Regions from separate parts of the Streptomyces sp. CA-249302 genome, predicted to be linked through region 2. Evidence: riboswitches for the same ligand, from Rfam matches in the RefSeq annotation. Region 2 holds a riboswitch; each other region holds the start of a gene.

Region 1 (3,249 bases), 1.3 Mb from region 2:
GACCGGCTCAAAGCGGCGCTCGACTTCCACGCCCGCTACCAGATGGGCGAGAACCCGCCGGCCTGGCTGTGCGGCGGCAAGGTCGACCGGAACATGGGCCCCGACCTGGAGGTGGCCCTCAACCACCTGGAGAACCGCCTCGACGTCAAGGTCCCCTACGCCCACAAGCTCGCCGAGGAGACCCGCCCGGCCGGTACCGACGACCTCTTCGTCTCCTGGGAGACGCTGACCCACGCGGGCAACCCCGGAGCCTGAAACACCGAGGGCCGGAATCCAGTGACTGGATTCCGGCCCTCGGCCTTGAGTAGCGGGGACAGGATTTGAACCTGCGACCTCTGGGTTATGAGCCCAGCGAGCTACCGAGCTGCTCCACCCCGCGTCGGTGTGTCACCAGCATACGCCATCCGCGGGACGCTCAGCACCACGGTTTGCTCCCGCCCCTGCTCACCTGCGTCATTCGGTCGGCCCACACCGCTCGCCGCCGGCCCCCGCTCCGGGAAGCCTGGACATGTGGATCATGAGCGGCGGCCGTACACGAGAGCCGGCGGGCGGCTGTCCCGCGACGCCGTCGCGCTCGTCCGGGTGCTGCCCGCCCTGCTGATCATCGGCGGGATCCTGTACGACGGCCTCACCCCGAAGGACTTCACGGCCATCCCCTTCTTCACGGCCGCCCCGCTCGTCGCCGCCCCCGTCCTCTCGCTCGCCGCCACCGCGGCCACCGGTGCCGTGGCCGTCCTCGCCGCCTACGGGGTGCACGTCAGATTCGGCTGGGGCCCGGACGCCGACACCCTCACCGAGGCCGCCACCGTGGCCACGGTCGCCCTGCTCGCGGTCGGCATCAACCGGGTGGTGGCCCGCGGTGACGCCCGGCTCGCCTCCACCCGCGAGATCGCCGAGGCCGCCCAGCGTGCCGTACTGCCCGAACCGGCCGAGCGGATCGGCGGGTTCGCCATCGCGGCGCGGTACGAGGCGGCGCAGAAGGACGCCTTCATCGGCGGCGACCTGTACGCGGTGCAGGACACCCCGTACGGCGTCCGGCTCGTCGTCGGTGATGTGCGGGGCAAGGGGATGGGCGCGGTGGCCGCCGTCGCCGTCGTCATCGGGGCCTTCCGGGAGGCCGCCGAGCAGGAGGCGAGCCTTGAAGCGGTCGCGGGACGACTGGACCGGGCGCTGGCCCGGGAGGGCGCCCGGCGCGCGGGACTCGACGCCTACGAGGGGTTCACCACCGCCGTGCTCGCCGAACTCCCGCACGGGGACGGGGTGGTGAGGCTCGTCAACCGCGGCCATCCGCCGCCGCTGCTCCTCTGCTCCGACGGCACCGTGCGCACCCTGCACGCGGGCGAGCCCGCACTGCCGCTGGGGATGGGCGAGTTGGGGGCGTGGCCGGACCGTGCCGAAGAGGCGAAGTTCCCCGGCGGAGCCACCCTGCTGCTCCACACCGACGGACTGTCCGAGGCGCGGGACGGGCACGGGGAGTTCTACGACCCCGCGGCCCGGCTGGCCGGCCGGGTCTTCCGCGAGCCCGGCGCGCTGCTCGACACCCTCGCGCGCGAGGTCCGCCGGCACACCGGGGACGGCACCACGGACGACATGGCGCTGCTCGCCGTACTGAGACCCTGATTGTCGTCACCGGTGGTGATCGGGCGGTCCCCCTCCGCATAACGACTGACATACCGTCAATAGCTGTGAAGATCCTGAGGTCTGGTCAACTCGCCCGTTTTTCGCCGGGCATGGGCCCTACGTCCAGGCAGGATTCGTTAATGATCAAGCCGAACAGCTTGGAAACGGCCCCCCGGGTCTATTAACGTTCGATAACGCAGCGCGGTCGTCCCAGCCGTCACAATGGCGGCTCCGTGCGCACGCGCCGAATCCCGCAAGGGAACCGGGGAACCACCACCCTGGGGTGAATCGCACGGATCCCGTCGTGGGAACACGGCAGGTATACGCGCGTAGGAGACCTTCCTGCTCCGAACCCGTCAGCTAACCCGGTAGGCGAGAAGGAAGGAAAGGAGCACGCCCACGTGGCGTCCAACCCGCCTGCCCCGGCAGCCCCGTTCGTGCCGAGTACCGAGCCCTTCGGTTTCCCCGGCCCCCGCACCGACGAGGGTCAGTGGGAGGAGTGGAACCCCACCGCGGAGTCCCTCGCTCCGGTACGCGGCCGGCACCGTGTCGCCAAGCAGCGCGGCGGAGGACTCGCCCGCAGCTCCACGGTTCTCGGCGTCGGCGTCATAGCCGCCGTCGGCGCGGGCGGTATGGCCAGCGCCAACACCGGCAAGCCGCCGGTCTCCATCTCGATGCCCGATCTGCCCTCCGTCGGCGGCGTGTTCGGCGGCTCCTCGGACGCCCCCAAGGGCTCCGCGACCGCGCTCAGCAACGTCGGCGTGACCACCGAGGACACCGCGCAGGGCACCAGGGGCGCGGGCGAGGCGCTGCGCGACCGCATCATGGCGCAGGCCGAGTCGCAGCAGGTCCAGGTCGACAGCAAGGCGCAGTCGGCCACCGAGGCGGCGCTCGCCAAGCAGGTCGACGACGCGGCCGCGAAGGCCGAGAAGGACGCGGCGGCCAAGGCCAAGGCCGCCAAGGAGAAGGCGGAGGCGGCGGCCAAGAAGGCGGCCGAGGCCGCGAAGCTCGCCGAGCTCGCCAAGCAGTACAAGCTCCCGGTCGGCTCCTACACGATCACCGGCACCTTCGGGCAGGCCGGCTCCATGTGGTCCTCCGGCTACCACACGGGCCTCGACTTCGCCGCCCCCACGGGCACGCTCATCAAGGCGATCCACTCGGGCACCGTCACGGAGGCCGGCTGGGCGGGGTCGTACGGCTACCGCACGATCATCACCCTCGACGACGGTACGGAGCTGTGGTTCTGCCACCAGTCGTCGATCAGTGTGAGCGTCGGCCAGAAGGTCGCCACCGGTGACGTCATCGGCCGCGTGGGCGCCACCGGCAACGTGACCGGGCCGCACCTGCACCTCGAGGTCCACCCGAACGGCCAGTCCGACGGCATCGACCCGATGACGTGGCTGCGCAGCAAGGGCCTCAACCCCTGACGGCTGCAGGATCTTTGACGTTCACGGGATTTCTGCGGGCGTGCCGGAATGAGCTGTTCCGGCACGCCCGTTGACGTTGTGGACCGCCGACGAGGCCGCCTCCTTCGCCGTCCTGGACGCCTACGCGGCGGCGGGCGGCAACTTCGTGGACACCGCCGACGCGTACTCGGCCTGGGTGCCCGGCAACAAGGGCGGCGAGTCC
Region 2 (3,249 bases):
GCCCTCGCGCTCGACAGCCCCGGCGCCCCTACCTCACGCCGGCCGCACCACGCTGTGGATGATCGACTCGCCGCCGTAGTAGATCGACTCCTCGCGGACGTACGCGCCGGGCTTGGGGGCGTGGATCATCATGCCGTTGCCTATGTAGATGCCGACGTGGCTGATGTCGTCGTAGAAGAAGATCAGGTCGCCGGGCTGGGCGTCGGCGAGGGAGACCGTGGTGCCGGCGTTCACCTGGTCGTAGGTGGTGCGGGGGAGGGAGACGCCGGCGGCCTTCCAGGAGGCCTGGGTGAGGCCGGAGCAGTCGTAGGAGCCGGGGCCGGTGGCGCCCCAGACGTACGGCTTGCCGATCTGCGCGCGCGCGAAAGCGAGGGCCTTCTCGGCCTTGGTGGAGTACGAGGAGTCGGTGGAGGTGCTTCCCGAGGTTCCCGAGTCCGAGGAGGAACTGCTCTCCTGGGCCGCCTCCTCCTTGGCCTTCTGCTCGGCCGCCTGCTGCTTCGCCAGCTCCGCGGCCTTTTGCGCGGCCTCTTCCTGCTTCTTCTTCTCGATCGCCGCGAGCCGCGCCTTCTCCTCCGCGGTCAGCTTCGACAGCAGATCGCGCGCGTCGGAGAGCTTCTTCTGGACCGTGGACTTGGCCGTCTGCAGGTCGTTCTGCGACTCGGTGAGCGACTGGAGGCTCTCGGAGGCCTCCTGCCGCTTCTTCATCGTCGCGGACTGCTCGCTGAAGTAGTCGTCGACCTCGCTCTTCTGGCGGGAGGTCAGCCGGCCCATCAACTGCGTCTGGTCGAAGTAGTCCTGCGGGGTGTCGGCGAGCAGGAAGGTCGCCGTGTCGGGCGCGGCGGCACCCGTGCGGTACTGCGCGGCGGCGAAGGAACCGAGCCGCTCCCGCTGTTCGTTGAGCTTCTGGGCGCGCTTGGCGACGTCGTCGAGGAGGGTGTCCACGCGCTTGCGCTGCTTGGAGGTCTTCTCCTTCGCCGCGTTGTACTTCTCGGTCGCCGACTCCGCCTGGCGGTACAGGTCGTCGACCTTCTTCTCGACTTCCTCGAGGGAGGGGTTCCCGTCCGTCGACGGGGCGGCGTTGGCCGTCTGGGAGAGCAGGGCCACGGAGGTGAGGGCGGCCGTGGCGAGGGCGGGGGTGCGTATGCCGGCCACACGCGTACCTGCGGGACGCGACTTGCGGTGCGACGCCAAGGTTGGCGACTCCTTCCATACTCCGCCTACCGAGTTAGCTGTCGGGTTCGGGCGGGTGGTTCGGAAGGGTTGCCCTACGGTCCGTGTCCCTCAAGGGAGTTGGACCGATTCACCCCAAGGTCGGTGTGGGTCCCCGGCTCCGGCTGCGCGGCGGCGCCCCGGACTCGGCGGAGGCCGCACGGCCCGGCGAGGTTCGCCGGTGGGGGTCGTACGGCCTGCTCGGAACGGTAGCCAACTCGTGTGGCCCGTGTGAAGGTTGATGTTCGATATGCCCGATACATTTTCGTGACCTTTGGTCAGGCGATCGGAGTTCGTCACATTCTGTGATCATGCGGCATGGGAGCGTTACGACCGCCTCGGATCCGGCGATGTTCCCGGGGCGGCAGCGGGTTGTCAGTGGGGCACCCTAAACTCGGAGAGCGATGAGCAGCCTCTTTGACGACAGCTTCCTGGCGGACCTCAAGGCACCCCGTGGCCGTGAGGAGGAACCCCCACCGCCGCCCGAGGACGATCACGTACCGGAGCCGGTTCCGGACGATCTGTTCGGCGGGAGGTTCGACGTGCCGCCGGACCGGGACGCGTACTACCGTGACGGCGCGCCCCGCCCGGTGATCGACGCCGCCGCCCTGCTGGACGGGCTGAACGAGAACCAGCGCGCGGCCGTCGTGCACGCCGGCACGCCCCTGCTCATCGTGGCCGGCGCCGGCTCCGGCAAGACCCGTGTGCTCACCCACCGCATCGCGCACCTCCTCGCCGAGCGGAACGTGCATCCGGGCCAGATCCTCGCGATCACCTTCACCAACAAGGCCGCGGGCGAGATGAAGGAGCGCGTCGAGCAGCTCGTCGGCCCGCGCGCCAACGCGATGTGGGTGATGACCTTCCACAGCGCGTGCGTGCGGATCCTGCGCCGGGAGAGCAAGAAGCTCGGCTTCACCTCCTCCTTCTCGATCTACGACGCCGCCGACAGCAAGCGGCTGATGGCGCTCGTATGCCGCGATCTGGACCTCGATCCCAAGCGGTACCCGCCCAAGTCCTTCAGCGCCAAGATCAGCAACCTGAAGAACGAGCTGATCGACGAGGAGGACTTCGCTGCCCAGGCCGCCGACGGTTTCGAGAAGACCCTCGCCCAGGCCTACGCCATGTACCAGTCGCGGCTGCGCGAGGCGAACGCCCTCGACTTCGACGACCTGATCATGACCACGGTCAACCTGCTCCGTGCCTTCCCGGACGTCGCCGAGCACTACCGCCGCCGCTTCCGCCACGTCATGGTCGACGAGTACCAGGACACCAACCACGCCCAGTACGCGCTGGTCAGGGAGCTGGTCGGGACCTCCGAGCACCCCGTGGACGTACCGCCTGGCGAGCACGACCTCCCGCCCGCCGAGCTGTGTGTCGTGGGTGACGCCGACCAGTCGATCTACGCCTTCCGCGGCGCGACGATCCGCAACATCCTCCAGTTCGAGGAGGACTACCCGAACGCGACGACGATCCTCCTGGAGCAGAACTACCGCTCCACGCAGACGATCCTCTCCGCCGCCAACGCGGTCATCGAGCGCAACGAGTCCCGCCGCCCCAAGAACCTGTGGACCAACGCGGGCGCGGGCGCACGCATCACCGGCTATGTCGCCGACACCGAGCACGACGAGGCCCAGTTCGTCGCCGAGGAGATAGACCGTCTGACCGACGCGGGCGACGCGAAGGCCGGCGACGTCGCCGTCTTCTACCGTACGAACGCCCAGTCCCGTGTCTTCGAAGAGATCTTCATCCGTGTCGGCCTGCCCTACAAGGTCGTCGGCGGTGTCCGCTTCTACGAGCGCAAGGAGGTCCGGGACGTCCTGGCCTACCTGCGCGTACTGGCCAACCCCGAGGACTCGGTGCCGCTGCGCCGGATCCTGAACGTCCCCAAGCGCGGCATCGGCGACCGCGCCGAGGCGATGATCGACGCCCTCTCCCAGCGGGAGAAGATCAGCTTCCCGCAGGCGCTCAAGCGGGTCGACGAGGCGTACGGGATGGCCGCGCGGTCGACGAACGCCGTGAAGCGGTTCAACACGCTGATGG
Region 3 (3,249 bases), 2.0 Mb from region 2:
TCGCCACCCTCCTCACCCGGCTCCCGGATCTGCAACTTGCCGCCGACCCGGCGGAGTTGAGGTGGCGCGGGGGGCTCATCATGCGTGGACTGCGTACGCTGCCGGTCGAGTTCAGCCCTGTTGAGCCACTACAGCCATCCGGCCAAACGTGACACGCACTCAAGTCTGTGATCTTCACGTGATCTACGCGGCATTAACTTGTGACAAGTGATCGTCAGTCGATAGGTTCTCGGACCATGGCGGCGCCAAGGTTTGGCCCAAGCTTCACGCGCCGCGGTCACTGCTGTCTCGCGAAAGGCCTCCGCATGCTCTCCGGGAACGGTCGTCACCGTCGCCCCCGCCAGGCTCCGGCTCTCCTCGTCGCGGCCGGCGTGACCGGCTCCGCCATCGCGATCCCGTTGTTCGCCGCGAGCGGCGCCAGCGCCGCCGACGGGAACACCTGGGACAAGGTGGCCCAGTGCGAGACCGGCGGCTCGTGGAGCGAGAACAACGGTGACGGGTTCTACGGCGGACTGAAGCTGACCCAGGAGCACTGGGAGCAGTACGGCGGCCTCGACTACGCCCCGAGCGCGGATCTGGCCAGCCGGAACCAGCAGATCGCCGTCGCCGAGAAGCTGCTCGACGACCAGGGCGTGGGCGCGTTCCACACCTGCGGGCTGACCACCGGGCTGACCAAGGACTCCGGCTCGGCCGACGTGGACACCGGTGTCGCGGACGACTCGTCCGGTTCGTCCGGGAGTTCCGACTCGTCCGGCGGTTCCGACTCCACGGGCCTGTCCAACTCGTCCGGCGACTCGGCCTCGGACTCCTCGTCCTCGTCCTCGGGTGACGGATCCGACAGTTCGGCCTCCCCGAGCGCCTCTGCCGACGGGGCGGACGGCGCGGACAACTCCGCCAAATCCGACAGTTCGGCGTCGCCCTCCGCCTCACAGGAGGCCGACAGTTCGTCCACAGATCGGGCGAAGGGTGACGAGTCGGACAACTCCGAGCAGGCCGTCGGCTCTTGGAGCCTCGTCGACACCGGCGCGATCGGCGGCGGCCGCCACCGCGGTGCCGCCGCCGAGGAGGACGCGGACACGGGTCGTACGAACGACACGTACACCGTCCACGCCGGCGACACCCTCGCCTCGATCGCCGACTCCCTTGGCCTGGACGGCGGGTGGCGCGCCCTCTATGCCGCGAACAAGCAGGCCATCGGCACCGACCCGAACCGCATCGGCGCCGGTCAGACCCTGGAACTCCCCGTCGAATAGGTGTCGAATCGGCGTCGAACAGGGCGAAAAACGACGGGAGTTCGCGTCATGTTTCGCCACTGAATGTCCGGTTTGGTGAAAGTGTGGGATGAGTCTCAGAAGCCCTGATCGTCTTTGAAATTCCGCGGAGTCCCTGTCTACGGTCGTCACCGCTCGGCAACCCGAGCCCCGTCTGTCGCAACGCCGAGTCCTGCCAGCGGCCGTACGGGAACAGTCGTCGCTTAGCAGCGCCGTAGGCAGGAGCGGGGGACCCAAGGTAAGTGCCCCACCGGGCAGTTGACGGTGGCGGCTTGGGGTGAAGTCGCGTGCCGGGAGGCACGTGGCAGGGCAACTCAACCGGCCCGAACCCGACAGCTCACCTCGCAGGCGTCGGTGAGGGGATCAACCATGCTGTTTTCCGGCAAGGGCAAGCATCGTCGTCCGTCCAAGGCCACCCGCGTCGCCGCGCTCGCCGGCGTCACCGGTGTCGCCATCGCCGCCCCGCTGATGGCCGCCGGCAACGCCTCCGCCGCCACCGCCTCCGAGTGGGACGCCGTCGCCCAGTGCGAGTCCGGCGGCAACTGGTCCATCAACACCGGCAACGGCTACTACGGCGGCCTTCAGTTCTCCGCCTCCACCTGGGCCGCGTACGGCGGCACCGCCTACGCCTCGCAGGCCAACCAGGCCTCCAAGGCGCAGCAGATCGCCGTCGCCGAGAAGGTCCTCGCATCCCAGGGCAAGGGTGCCTGGCCGGTCTGCGGTACGGGCCTGTCCAGCGCCGCCTACAACGGCAGCAGCGCGTCGAGCTCCTCCTCCAGCAGCACGAGCACCCGCTCCTCCGAGTCGCAGACCGCCTCCCGCTCCTCCGAGCGCACGACGGTGAAGAAGTCGACGAAGACCGTCACCACCCCGACCGGCAAGAAGGTCAAGAAGGGCGACGGCGAGTACAAGGTCGTCAAGGGCGACACCCTCAGCTCGATCGCCGAGAAGCACAAGGTCAAGGGCGGCTGGCAGAAGCTGTTCAAGCTGAACAAGGACATCGTCGAGGACGCGAACCTGATCTACCCGGGTCAGCAGCTGCACCTGAAGTAAGTCCTAGCTGAACCACAGGGCCCACACAGCCGTGTCCACCAATATGGAGGACACGTGAGGGTCTCCCCCGTCCCCCACGGGCTCCCCGTCTCGGTGCGTGTTCCCCCGTACGCACCGGGGCGGGGCTTTTTGTGCGCTCTTTCGCGCAGGTTTTTGTTCCGTTCGGAAACAATTTACTCTCGGTTCTGCCCAAGGGGCGGTCGGCGACGTGGCCGATCGGCCGGAGCCGGTTAGGCTCGTCTCGCAGAGCCGCTGCGGCAGTGCCGTAGCCGCGTCAGATCCCAAGAAGGAGATGCTCGTGCCGTCCATCGACGTCGTCGTAGCCCGGGAAATCCTGGACTCCCGAGGCAACCCCACGGTCGAGGTCGAGGTCGGCCTCGACGACGGCAGCACGGGTCGTGCCGCCGTCCCGTCCGGCGCCTCCACGGGTGCCTTCGAGGCCATCGAGCTCCGCGACGGTGACCCCAACCGCTACCAGGGCAAGGGTGTCGAGAAGGCCGTCCTCGCCGTCATCGAGCAGATCGGCCCGGAGCTCGTCGGCTACGACGCCACCGAGCAGCGCCTGATCGACCAGGCGATGTTCGACCTGGACGCCACCGACAACAAGGGCTCCCTCGGCGCCAACGCCATCCTCGGCGTCTCCCTCGCCGTCGCCCACGCCGCCTCCGAGGCCAGCGACCTGCCGCTCTTCCGCTACCTCGGCGGCCCGAACGCGCACCTGCTGCCCGTCCCGATGATGAACATCCTGAACGGCGGCTCGCACGCCGACTCCAACGTGGACATCCAGGAGTTCATGATCGCCCCGATCGGCGCGGAGTCCTTCTCCGAGGCGCTGCGCTGGGGCACCGAGGTCTACCACACCCTCAAGAAGGTGCTGAAGGGCCGCGGCCTGTCCACCGGCCTCGGCGACGAGGGCGGCTTCGCC

The links. A riboswitch is a leader RNA that binds a small molecule or an ion and turns the genes downstream of it on or off. The one in region 2 is predicted to bind cyclic di-AMP.
Region 1: linked by a shared signal. The riboswitch ahead of ACQEWB_RS23230 (M23 family metallopeptidase) and the one ahead of ACQEWB_RS29375 (NlpC/P60 family protein) in region 2 are both predicted to bind cyclic di-AMP.
Region 3: linked by a shared signal. The riboswitch ahead of ACQEWB_RS20100 (transglycosylase family protein) and the one ahead of ACQEWB_RS29375 (NlpC/P60 family protein) in region 2 are both predicted to bind cyclic di-AMP.

Annotation. Positions count from the first base shown of each region.
Region 1 is NZ_JBNJMG010000001.1:5,183,227-5,186,475, reverse strand. It holds gene ACQEWB_RS23245 (alginate lyase family protein) at 1-255, shown strand, start outside; tRNA gene ACQEWB_RS23240 (tRNA-Met) at 306-379, opposite strand; gene ACQEWB_RS23235 (PP2C family protein-serine/threonine phosphatase) at 511-1,620, shown strand; cyclic di-AMP (ydaO/yuaA leader) riboswitch at 1,853-2,010, shown strand; gene ACQEWB_RS23230 (M23 family metallopeptidase) at 2,022-3,047, shown strand; partial or broken gene ACQEWB_RS23225 (aldo/keto reductase) at 3,118-3,249, shown strand, end outside.
Region 2 is NZ_JBNJMG010000001.1:6,497,166-6,500,414, forward strand. It holds gene ACQEWB_RS29375 (NlpC/P60 family protein) at 34-1,191, opposite strand; cyclic di-AMP (ydaO/yuaA leader) riboswitch at 1,200-1,371, opposite strand; gene pcrA (DNA helicase PcrA) at 1,614-3,249, shown strand, end outside.
Region 3 is NZ_JBNJMG010000001.1:4,503,516-4,506,764, reverse strand. It holds gene ACQEWB_RS20110 (cytochrome P450 family protein) at 1-152, shown strand, start outside; gene ACQEWB_RS20105 (transglycosylase family protein) at 306-1,253, shown strand; cyclic di-AMP (ydaO/yuaA leader) riboswitch at 1,472-1,637, shown strand; gene ACQEWB_RS20100 (transglycosylase family protein) at 1,641-2,324, shown strand; gene eno (phosphopyruvate hydratase) at 2,617-3,249, shown strand, end outside.